DNA from 2 places in the Beijerinckia indica subsp. indica ATCC 9039 genome. Region 1 is predicted to be linked to the other one. Evidence: predicted binding sites of a transcription regulator. Region 1 holds the regulator's gene; the other holds the start of a gene.

Region 1 (4,424 bases):
TCTCCTGCGCTCGCGCGTCGGCATGGTCTTTCAAAAGCCGACGCCCTTTCCCATGTCCATCTATGAGAATATTGCCTTCGGCATAAGGCTTTATGAAAAGCTGCCGAAGAGCGAACTCGATGACCGTGTGGAAGCCGCCCTGAAAGGCGGGGCGCTCTGGAATGAGGTCAAGGACAAGCTGCATTCAAGCGGTCTCGCTCTGTCGGGAGGCCAGCAGCAGCGGCTGTGCATCGCGCGCACCATCGCCATTCATCCAGAAGTCATCTTATTCGACGAACCTTGTTCGGCGCTCGATCCTATCTCGACCGCCAAGATCGAGGAACTGATCGACGAATTGAAGTCCAGCTATACGATCATCATCGTCACCCATAATATGCAGCAGGCCGCCCGCGTCTCCGAATATACGGCCTTCATGTATCTCGGCGATCTGATCGAATTCGATGTGACCTCGCGCCTGTTCACCACGCCGGACCGGCAGGAGACACAGAATTACATCACCGGCCGTTTTGGCTGAATTTTTCCGCGCCGTTTTCGGCGCCGCCAGCCCGTTCACGGCGAGGCACACCATTCGAGGAAGAGCCCTATGTCCGAATCCACGATCACCAGCCATACCGTTCGGGCCTACGACACGGAGCTCGAGATTCTCGGCCGCAAAATCGCCGAAATGGGCGGCATAGCGGAAAAAATGCTGGCGGACGCCATGGACGCCTTGACCGATCTCGATCGGGATCTCGCCATCAGAACGGTCGAAAATGATCCGCGCCTCGACCTGCTCCAGCGCGATATCGAGGAACAGGCCATCCTGACCATCGCCAAACGGCAACCGCTGGCGGTGGATCTCAGGGAAATCATTGCCACGATCAGGATCTCCGGCGATCTCGAACGGGTCGGTGATCTCGCCAAAAACATCGCCAAGCGCGCCATCAAACTGTCCACGGAAATGCGGATTCCGCGCGCCCTCATCGGCCTCAAGAGCATGCATGAGACCGCCTCCCTCCTTCTGAAGGACGTCCTCGACGCCTATGCCCTGCGCGATGCCGAACGGGCGCGCGCGGTCTGGACCCGCGATGCCGAACTCGACGCGCTCGAGGATTCGGTGTTTCGCGACCTCCTCACCTTCATGATGGAAGATCCCCGCAATATTTCCTTCTGCACGCATCTCCTGTTCTGTTCGAAGAATATCGAGCGGATCGGCGATCATTCCACCAATATCGCCGAAACAGTGGTCTATCTCGTTACCGGAGAAACATTGCCGACCGAACGTCCCAAGGGTCGGCCCGATCTTTCCGACTTCTCGACAACGGTGTCCGCATGAACCAGACAGCAGAGGTTTCCAGCAAGAGCAGCAATTCCGCGCGCAACAAAACATCGACCGCGACGACGCGCATTCTCCTCGTCGAGGACGAGGCCGCTTTGAGCACACTGCTCACCTATAATCTCGAGGCCGAGGGCTTCGAGGTCGAGAGCCTTGAGTGCGGCGACGAGGCCGAGGCCCGTCTCGATGAAAGCCTGCCTGATCTCGTCCTTCTCGACTGGATGCTGCCCGGTGTCTCCGGCCTTGAAATCTGCCGCCGCATCCGTGCGCGCGAGAAGACACGGGCGCTGCCGATCATCATGCTGACGGCGCGCGGCGAGGAAAGCGAAAAGATCCGGGGGCTCGCGACGGGCGCCGATGATTATATCGTCAAGCCTTTCTCGGTGCCCGAATTGATGGCGCGTGTCCGCGCCCTGTTGCGCCGCTCGCGACCAGACCGTATCACCGGCCTGCTCACCGCCGGTGATCTCTCACTCGATCGGGAGAATTGGCGTGTCCATCGCGGCGAGCGGCATGTCCATCTCGGACCGACCGAATTCCGCCTGCTCGATCATCTGATGGGCCGGCCAGGCCGCGTCTTTTCCCGCGCGCAATTGCTGGACGGCGTCTGGGGCGAGGCGGCGGAGATCGACGAGCGCACCGTCGATGTCCATGTCGGGCGCCTGCGCAAGGCCTTGTCGATCGGCGAGGAACAGGACCCCATCCGCACGGTGCGCGGCGCCGGCTATTCCTTCGACGAGCATTTCGGCAAATAATTTTGAAAAAAGCGTGTTTTCCCGATTCACCCAATCGGGAAAACACGCCTCTTTACGCGAAGCTCGTTTTACCAAAGGTCATTCATTATGACCGTTGGTATTACCAATGAATGAGCGTAAGGATGATCTCCAACGCGATCAGAGCCACGACGGCGATTTCCATCGCATCGGCCCTGCCGCCGGAGGCATCATCGTAGAGCGCCATGTAAGTATCGCGGATGATCGCCAGTTTCTGATCGACCGCATTGCCGACCGCATTGACCTGGAAGAGGGTGAGCGAGGCGGCATAGATGCGGGCAAGATAGACATCCTCGGTCACGGTCAGAACATTGTCGACATGTTCCTTCACTTCCGTGACTTCCGCGAACAATGTATACAAACGCCGCGCGAGGCCGGCCAATCTTCTGGATGACCAAAGGCCGCTCGACCGATGCGTGGTCTCGACGAGATCATACATGCGCGGCAATTCATCGGTGAGCAATTTGTTGAAATAGCTGATTTCCAGCAATTGGGCATTAGCCACCTCGACGACATCGAGCACATCCGAATCGCCGCGCGGATCGACGACCAAAGCGCGGTCCCAGGTGAGCACGGCGAGATCATCGAGATAATAAGAGAAATGATTGCGCAGAAGATCCTGGCGCGCGCGCTCCGAAAGCGGCAGAGTTTCGCCGGACAGCAGCGGCACCAGATCGATCTCGTTCAAGATCTGTTGGCCAGTCAAGGGCCGGTCGAACGAGCGCACGAAGCCGACGATATAATCTTCTTCCAGCGGCGAATCGATCGGCTTGTCGAGAGCACCATCGAGTGGGCCGCGCAAAGCCTTCACCATGTCACGCCAAAGGAGGCTGCCCGATGTCGGCCCCACCGTCGCGTTAATGGCGTTGAGCAGCGCGGAATAGGCGTGCCAGCCAAGATGGCTGACCGAAAAACGCATGGTGAGGGTGACGATGCCGATATCATAAAGGCGCGCCGTCACTTGCGCTTCGACATTGCGTGCCGCCTGATCCTCAGTCCGCAGTTTCAGGGGCAAGGGATCAAGCGTCAGAACGACTGGAGGCACGTTATAGGCCACGGCTTTTGCCGGCGTTGCCTGCAATTTGCGCCGAGCGCCGAGGGAGCCTGTATGCTCCAGCCAATGTTTTTCGGCTAGATCGAGATTGATACTGTCGGCGAGTTCGAACAGGCGATAGACGATAATATCGCCCGATGTGACGACGACTTCACCTTGAGGCTGCATAATGGCTCCGCGTCGATCGATAATCTATCAAATGGCTTTTTCCCATCGCACTCATCCCCAAAGATCGGGCGCGGGCGGATAAGCAAGGGAGCCCTCATAGGTGAGCCCATGGGGACGATCCTTCGCAAGCAGCAGGGGGCCATCGAGATCGACGAACCGGGCTTGTGACGCAAGCAGCATGGCGGGGGCCATGGCCAGCGAACTCGCCACCATGCATCCAAGCATGATATCGAGTTTCAACCCGCGCGCCGCCTCGACGAGACACAGGGCCTCCGTCAGACCACCGGTTTTATCCAGTTTGACATTGATCATATCATAGCGGGCCGCAAGGTCCTCGAGTCCATCGCGATCATGAGCGCTTTCATCCGCACAAATGGACACGGGCCTTGAAATTTTTGCAAGCATCGCATCCTGGCCGGCTGGCAAGGGCTGTTCGATCAGTTTGACACCAGCCGCCGCGCAAGCCTCGAAATAGGGGCCAAGCATTGTCTCGGTCCAAGCCTCGTTGGCATCGACGATCAGGGTCGCCTCGGGCGCCGCCGCGCGCACGGCGGCAATGCGGGCAAGATCCCCTTCCCCTGCGAGCTTGAGTTTCAGCAAGGGTCGATGGCTGGCCTTGGCCGCGGCTTCCGCCATGGTTTCAGGCGTGCCGACCGAGATCGTATAAGCCGTGACGGCGGGCACGGGCTCCGAAAGGCCCGCGCGACGATAGACGGGCACACCGGTTTCCTTGGCTTCCAGATCCCACAAAGCGCAATCGAGCGCATTACGGGCGGCCCCTGGCGGCAGAAGCTCCTGCAAAACCTCACGCCCAGCGCCGGCTTCAATCGCGGGGCGGATCATCTCGATTTGAGCGAGGACGCTCGCTGGGCTTTCGCCGTAGCGCGCATAGGGCACACATTCTCCCCGTCCCCTGGCATGTCCAGAGTCAAGCGTGGCGACAACGACCTCCGCCACGCTTTTCGCCCCACGCGAGATGACGAAACGACTGGCCAGGGGGAAAGATTCGATCGCCAGGGTTAGGCGCGGCATGGTGGGACGTCTCTTGAAAGGCTCGTGGGAAAGGAAGGAGAAAAAACGGTCAGCGCCGGCGGCTGCGTTTGATGTTTTTCTT
Region 2 (4,424 bases), 240 kb from region 1:
TCTTGAGCCGAAGAGTCTCGAAATGGAGCGGCGCATTCATGTCATCCAAGGAGAATATTACGTTGCCGACGATCCCGATGTGGTGTTGACAACCGTGCTTGGTTCGTGTGTCGCCGCTTGTATCCGTGATCCAATTGCCTTGGTCGGCGGCATGAATCATTTTCTACTGCCTGGTCAGGACAGTTCTCAGGATCAGAGCGGTGCTATGAAATTTGGGGAAGCCGAGCGCTACGGTGCGCATTTGATGGAACTGTTGCTTAATGGCATTCTGCAACATGGCGGCCGGCGGCATCGGCTCGAGGCGAAATTATTCGGTGGCGCCTGCACGCGCGAGGGCTTGGCCGATATCGGTTCTTTGAATGCAGGTTTTGCCGAACATTTCCTGCATGTTGAGGGGATTCATATCATTGGCGGCAGTTTGCGTGGCACCCGTGGTCGGCGCATACAGTTCTGGCCGGTGTCTGGTCGCGCCCGGCAGGTTTTTTTACAAGACGATCTTTTACCGCCGACTAAGCCCATTCCTCCAATTCCGCAGTCGAATTCAGGCTCTATCGAGTTTTTCTGATCTTTTCAGCCAGGAAAAAGCCGGGCTTGTCGAATGAGCCTACTTCAGGGGTACAGACTATGGCCCATGATCATGTTCTCCCACCGGATTCGATCGCCTCGGAGCTGATGGAAGCCAAACAGACCAGCTTGCCACTCGGCGAAGTCCTGGCGCGCGTCAGTCATGAAATGACCCATCTCAGTAAGAGCATGGATCAATTTCAAATCTTGATCAGTCCTCTTCTCGTCAAGGGGCATCATCATGATCGTGCCTTTTTGCGCGAGATTCAGAATCTCGATCATGTCGCTCAGAAACTCGTTTGTCTTTCGGAATTCGTCAACGGTTTGGCCATCCACATGCCACCACAATGGCGGATCGATCCCAACTTTGCTGCGCAAGTCGTGACGCTTGCGGAGCTTTCCGCGACATTGGCGGCATCCGAGCCGGCGCCACGACGAGAGACCTCTGTTTCGTCTGGCGATTGTGAATTGTTTTAAGACGTCGATCTCGCCGGCGCGTCGGTTTGATCGGCTTTGACAATCGTCGTCGAGCGATTGGTCTCACGGGAGTATCGAGCGGAAGGACTTTTGCTCTCTGCCCGGTTTTTCAATGATAGCATCATGAAAGCGGTTGCGGCTTTGGAGAGAGAGAGAGGCCGGCTCAATCATGGGGACCATCCGGCATGGTCAGCAGGTTCTCGATGATCGCTCTTGCCTTTTGCGTCATGACCTTGCGATTTGTTCCGCGTGTGTAAGGCAGCGGGGAACCGTGGAAAAGTTCACAGATGATGGACTGTTCCTTCAGGACAAGCCAGATGTGAGGAAGCAGGCTCATTGAGCCGACCCAGGCTGCTTTGGGCGTGGAATAGCGGATGGCCAGCGGCAGGACCGGCACGCTTTCGCGTTCTGTCAAGGCTGTAAGAACAAGCCCCGGCGCCGCAAAATGCGAACTGTGGAATTTTAACAAGCCCCGACCATCTCCGGTTGTGCCTTCCGGAAAGAGAAGCACATCGCGGCCTCTGGCGAGGCAGGATGCCATCTGCTTGTTGGCGGGGATGATTGAGCGCCGCCGTCGCCGGTTGATGAAAATGGTCTGTTCGACTTTCGCGAAAGTCGCGATGAGCGGCCAGCGCGCAATTTCCTGTTTGCCGACGAAACTGGCCGATTCGACGCTGGCCAGCGCCAGAATGTCAATCCAGGATACATGATTGGCGACGAGCAATCGCGCCGTATCCGACTCCCTATGACCCTTGCATATGACCTTGATCCGCAAAATCGACAACAGCAGCCGCGCGAAGATTTGGGTCGTGCGTGCCGTCGCGATCGGATAGCGCCGCCGCGCCAAACTTTGCAACGGCACAGCGAGGCATAAAAAGAAGACAAGGACAAGAACGAGGGCGAACAGTCGGAGGAAGATCATGGTCCTTGCTCAATGAACAATGTGAGAGCACCGGATGTTCAAGGTAAAGCGTATGCGATACTCTCGTCCCGTGAAAAAATGGTCCATCGGCGAGCGTGTCATTGTGGGAAGTTTTTTCACCCGAAGAGAATAAAGAAAAAGCGTACCGGTGCGCGAGGGCATTCTTGATGACCGATGGGATAAGGCCTCTGCATACAGAGGAAGATGCGGAGTTGACGCACGAGACAGACACGGAAATGGGTCGAAAAAGCAAGCCCTTTCAGCGTCATTTTACAAGATCTCGATCCCTCTCGTAATTTTCTTTCAGGTGTCATCAAGCCGTCGCATCATAGGCTTATCAACCATGATGGCTTCCTCTTGAGACATGTCGGCGCATGTGGTCCATCGGTTCAGCGTTCGGCCTTGGCCTTTTCAACGAAGGTGGTATTTCTTCTCCGGCCGATAGTGTCCGACAGTTACCCGTCAATTCCTCTCGTTTGTCGGCCCCCTTGCCGCCTTCACTCGGCAGCTCTGGCTCCTTTGAGATTCGCTTGGCGCGAAATCAGAGTGACATTAAGAAAGCCCAACGCCTGCGTTATAAAGTGTTCTATGAGGAAGGCGGCGCGATTGCGCATCCGCGCGCAGCCTTGACACGGCGTGATTTCTGCCCGCTCGATAAAGTCTGCGATCATCTGCTCGTCATCGATCACGCGCATCGCAATCGTCTCGGCCGCGTCAAGCCGAAGGTCGTTGGCACCTATCGCCTGTTGCTGTCCGATATCGCTCTCAAACATGGCGGTTTCTACAGTCAGACGGAATTCGTCATTGGCCCGCTCCTGGCCCGCCATGCCGACAAGAAGTTCCTCGAACTCGGCCGCTCCTGTGTGCATGCCGATTATCGTTCGAAGCGGGTCATCGAACTTTTGTGGCGCGGTCTATGGATCTATGCGCAACATCATGCGGTGGATGTCCTGATCGGCTGCGCCAGCCTGCCTAGCGTCAATCCCAAAAATCTCGCTCTTCCCTTGAGCTTCCTGTATCATCATGCTTTGGCCGATGCGGAATGGCAGGTCCGGCCCTGTGGCACGTCTGCGCTGTCCATGGCTATGCTCGACAAGGAAGCGGTGGATCCGCGTCGTGGTCTTGCTTCATTGCCACCCTTGATCAAGGCTTATCTTCGCGCCGGAGCCCGCTTCGGCGAAGGCGCCGTGATCGATTGGCAATTCAAGACCACCGATGTCTTTACCATCCTGCCGCTGGCTCAATTGGGCGAGCGCTATATCGACCATTATTCCAACGATCACGAGAACTGACCGTTGGACCGTTCTTTGCGGCTGTTGGCCTTAATAGCCAATCGCTAAGGGACCGCGTTGACGTGTATCCGCAGCGCCCATCAGGAAACCGGGCACAAGGGCAATGCTCTGCGCCGAGCCCCAGGCGTCGATGACCTTGACGTGATGGCCCAGCTCCTGGAGCTTTTCGATCGTATCGGTCGAGAGGCCGCGTTCGACCTGGAGCTGATCCGGCAGCCATTGATGATGCACACGCGGCATGGCGGTGGCCTCCGCGATATTCATCTTGAAATCCACCATATCGAGAATGAGACCGAGGACGATGGTGATAATGCGCGAGCCGCCCGGCGAGCCGGTGACGAGTTCGAGCGCGCCATTCTCGCCAAAGACCATGGTCGGTGTCATGGAAGAGAGAGGCCGTTTGCGTGGGCCCGGCGCATTGGCGTTGCCACCGACAAGCCCGTAGGCATTGGGCGCACCGGGTTTGGCAGCAAAATCATCGAGCTCATTGTTGAGAAGGACGCCGGTGCCTTCGGCGACAAGGCCAAGGCCAAAGGAAAAATTCAGCGTATATGTATTCGAAACGGCATTGCCTTCCGCATCGACGACCGAAAAATGCGTGGTCTGGTCGCTCTCATGGGGGAGGGGTGCGAGCGGCTGGAGTGCGTCCGATGGGGTCGCATGATCGGCGTCGATTTCCTTTCTCAGCCGGGATGCATAGGTCTTGGACAAGAGATTGTTCAGCGGAATGGTGACGCTGTCAGGATCGCCGAGATATTTCGCGCGGTCGGCATAGGCGCGCCGCATGGCCTCGCCGGTCAGATGAATGGTGCGCGCGGAATCCGGGCCGTAATTGGCAAGGGAGAACCCTTCGAGAATATTCAGGATTTCGATAAGGTGAGAACCACCCGCGGAGGGCGGCGGCATGGAGACGATTTTATGGCCGTGATAAGTGCCTGAAACCGGCTCACGCTCCACCGCGCGATAGGCGGCAAGATCCTTGAGCTCCATCTCGCCCCCGGCCTTACGGACACTCGTCACGATTTTTTCCGCTATCGGGCCCTGGTAGAAAGCCGCCTCGCCATCGCGTCCGATGGCTGTCAGGGTGGCGGCAAGATCCTTTTGCACGAGCCTTTGGCCGGGTTCCAACGGCCGGCCCTCGGGGTCGAGGAAAATCCGCGTGCTCGATG

What was found. The regulator PhoB, encoded in region 1, activates phosphate uptake and scavenging genes when phosphate is short. The targets are predictions, from matches to a motif close to TGTCATNNANCTGTCAT.
Region 2: the regulator PhoB is predicted to act here: its motif matches at 2,272-2,288, upstream of olsB (l-ornithine N(alpha)-acyltransferase).

What each region holds. Positions count from the first base shown of each region.
Region 1 is NC_010581.1:3,870,908-3,875,331, forward strand. It holds gene pstB (phosphate ABC transporter ATP-binding protein PstB) at 1-514, shown strand, start outside; gene phoU (phosphate signaling complex protein PhoU) at 584-1,315, shown strand; gene phoB (phosphate regulon transcriptional regulator PhoB) at 1,312-2,070, shown strand; gene BIND_RS17325 (RMD1 family protein) at 2,171-3,310, opposite strand; gene dgcA (N-acetyl-D-Glu racemase DgcA) at 3,362-4,342, opposite strand; gene rnr (ribonuclease R) at 4,392-4,424, opposite strand, start outside.
Region 2 is NC_010581.1:4,113,664-4,118,087, forward strand. It holds gene BIND_RS18450 (chemotaxis protein CheD) at 23-565, shown strand; gene BIND_RS18455 (hypothetical protein) at 625-1,041, shown strand; gene BIND_RS18460 (lysophospholipid acyltransferase family protein) at 1,205-1,963, opposite strand; gene olsB (l-ornithine N(alpha)-acyltransferase) at 2,338-3,255, shown strand; gene ggt (gamma-glutamyltransferase) at 3,286-4,424, opposite strand, start outside.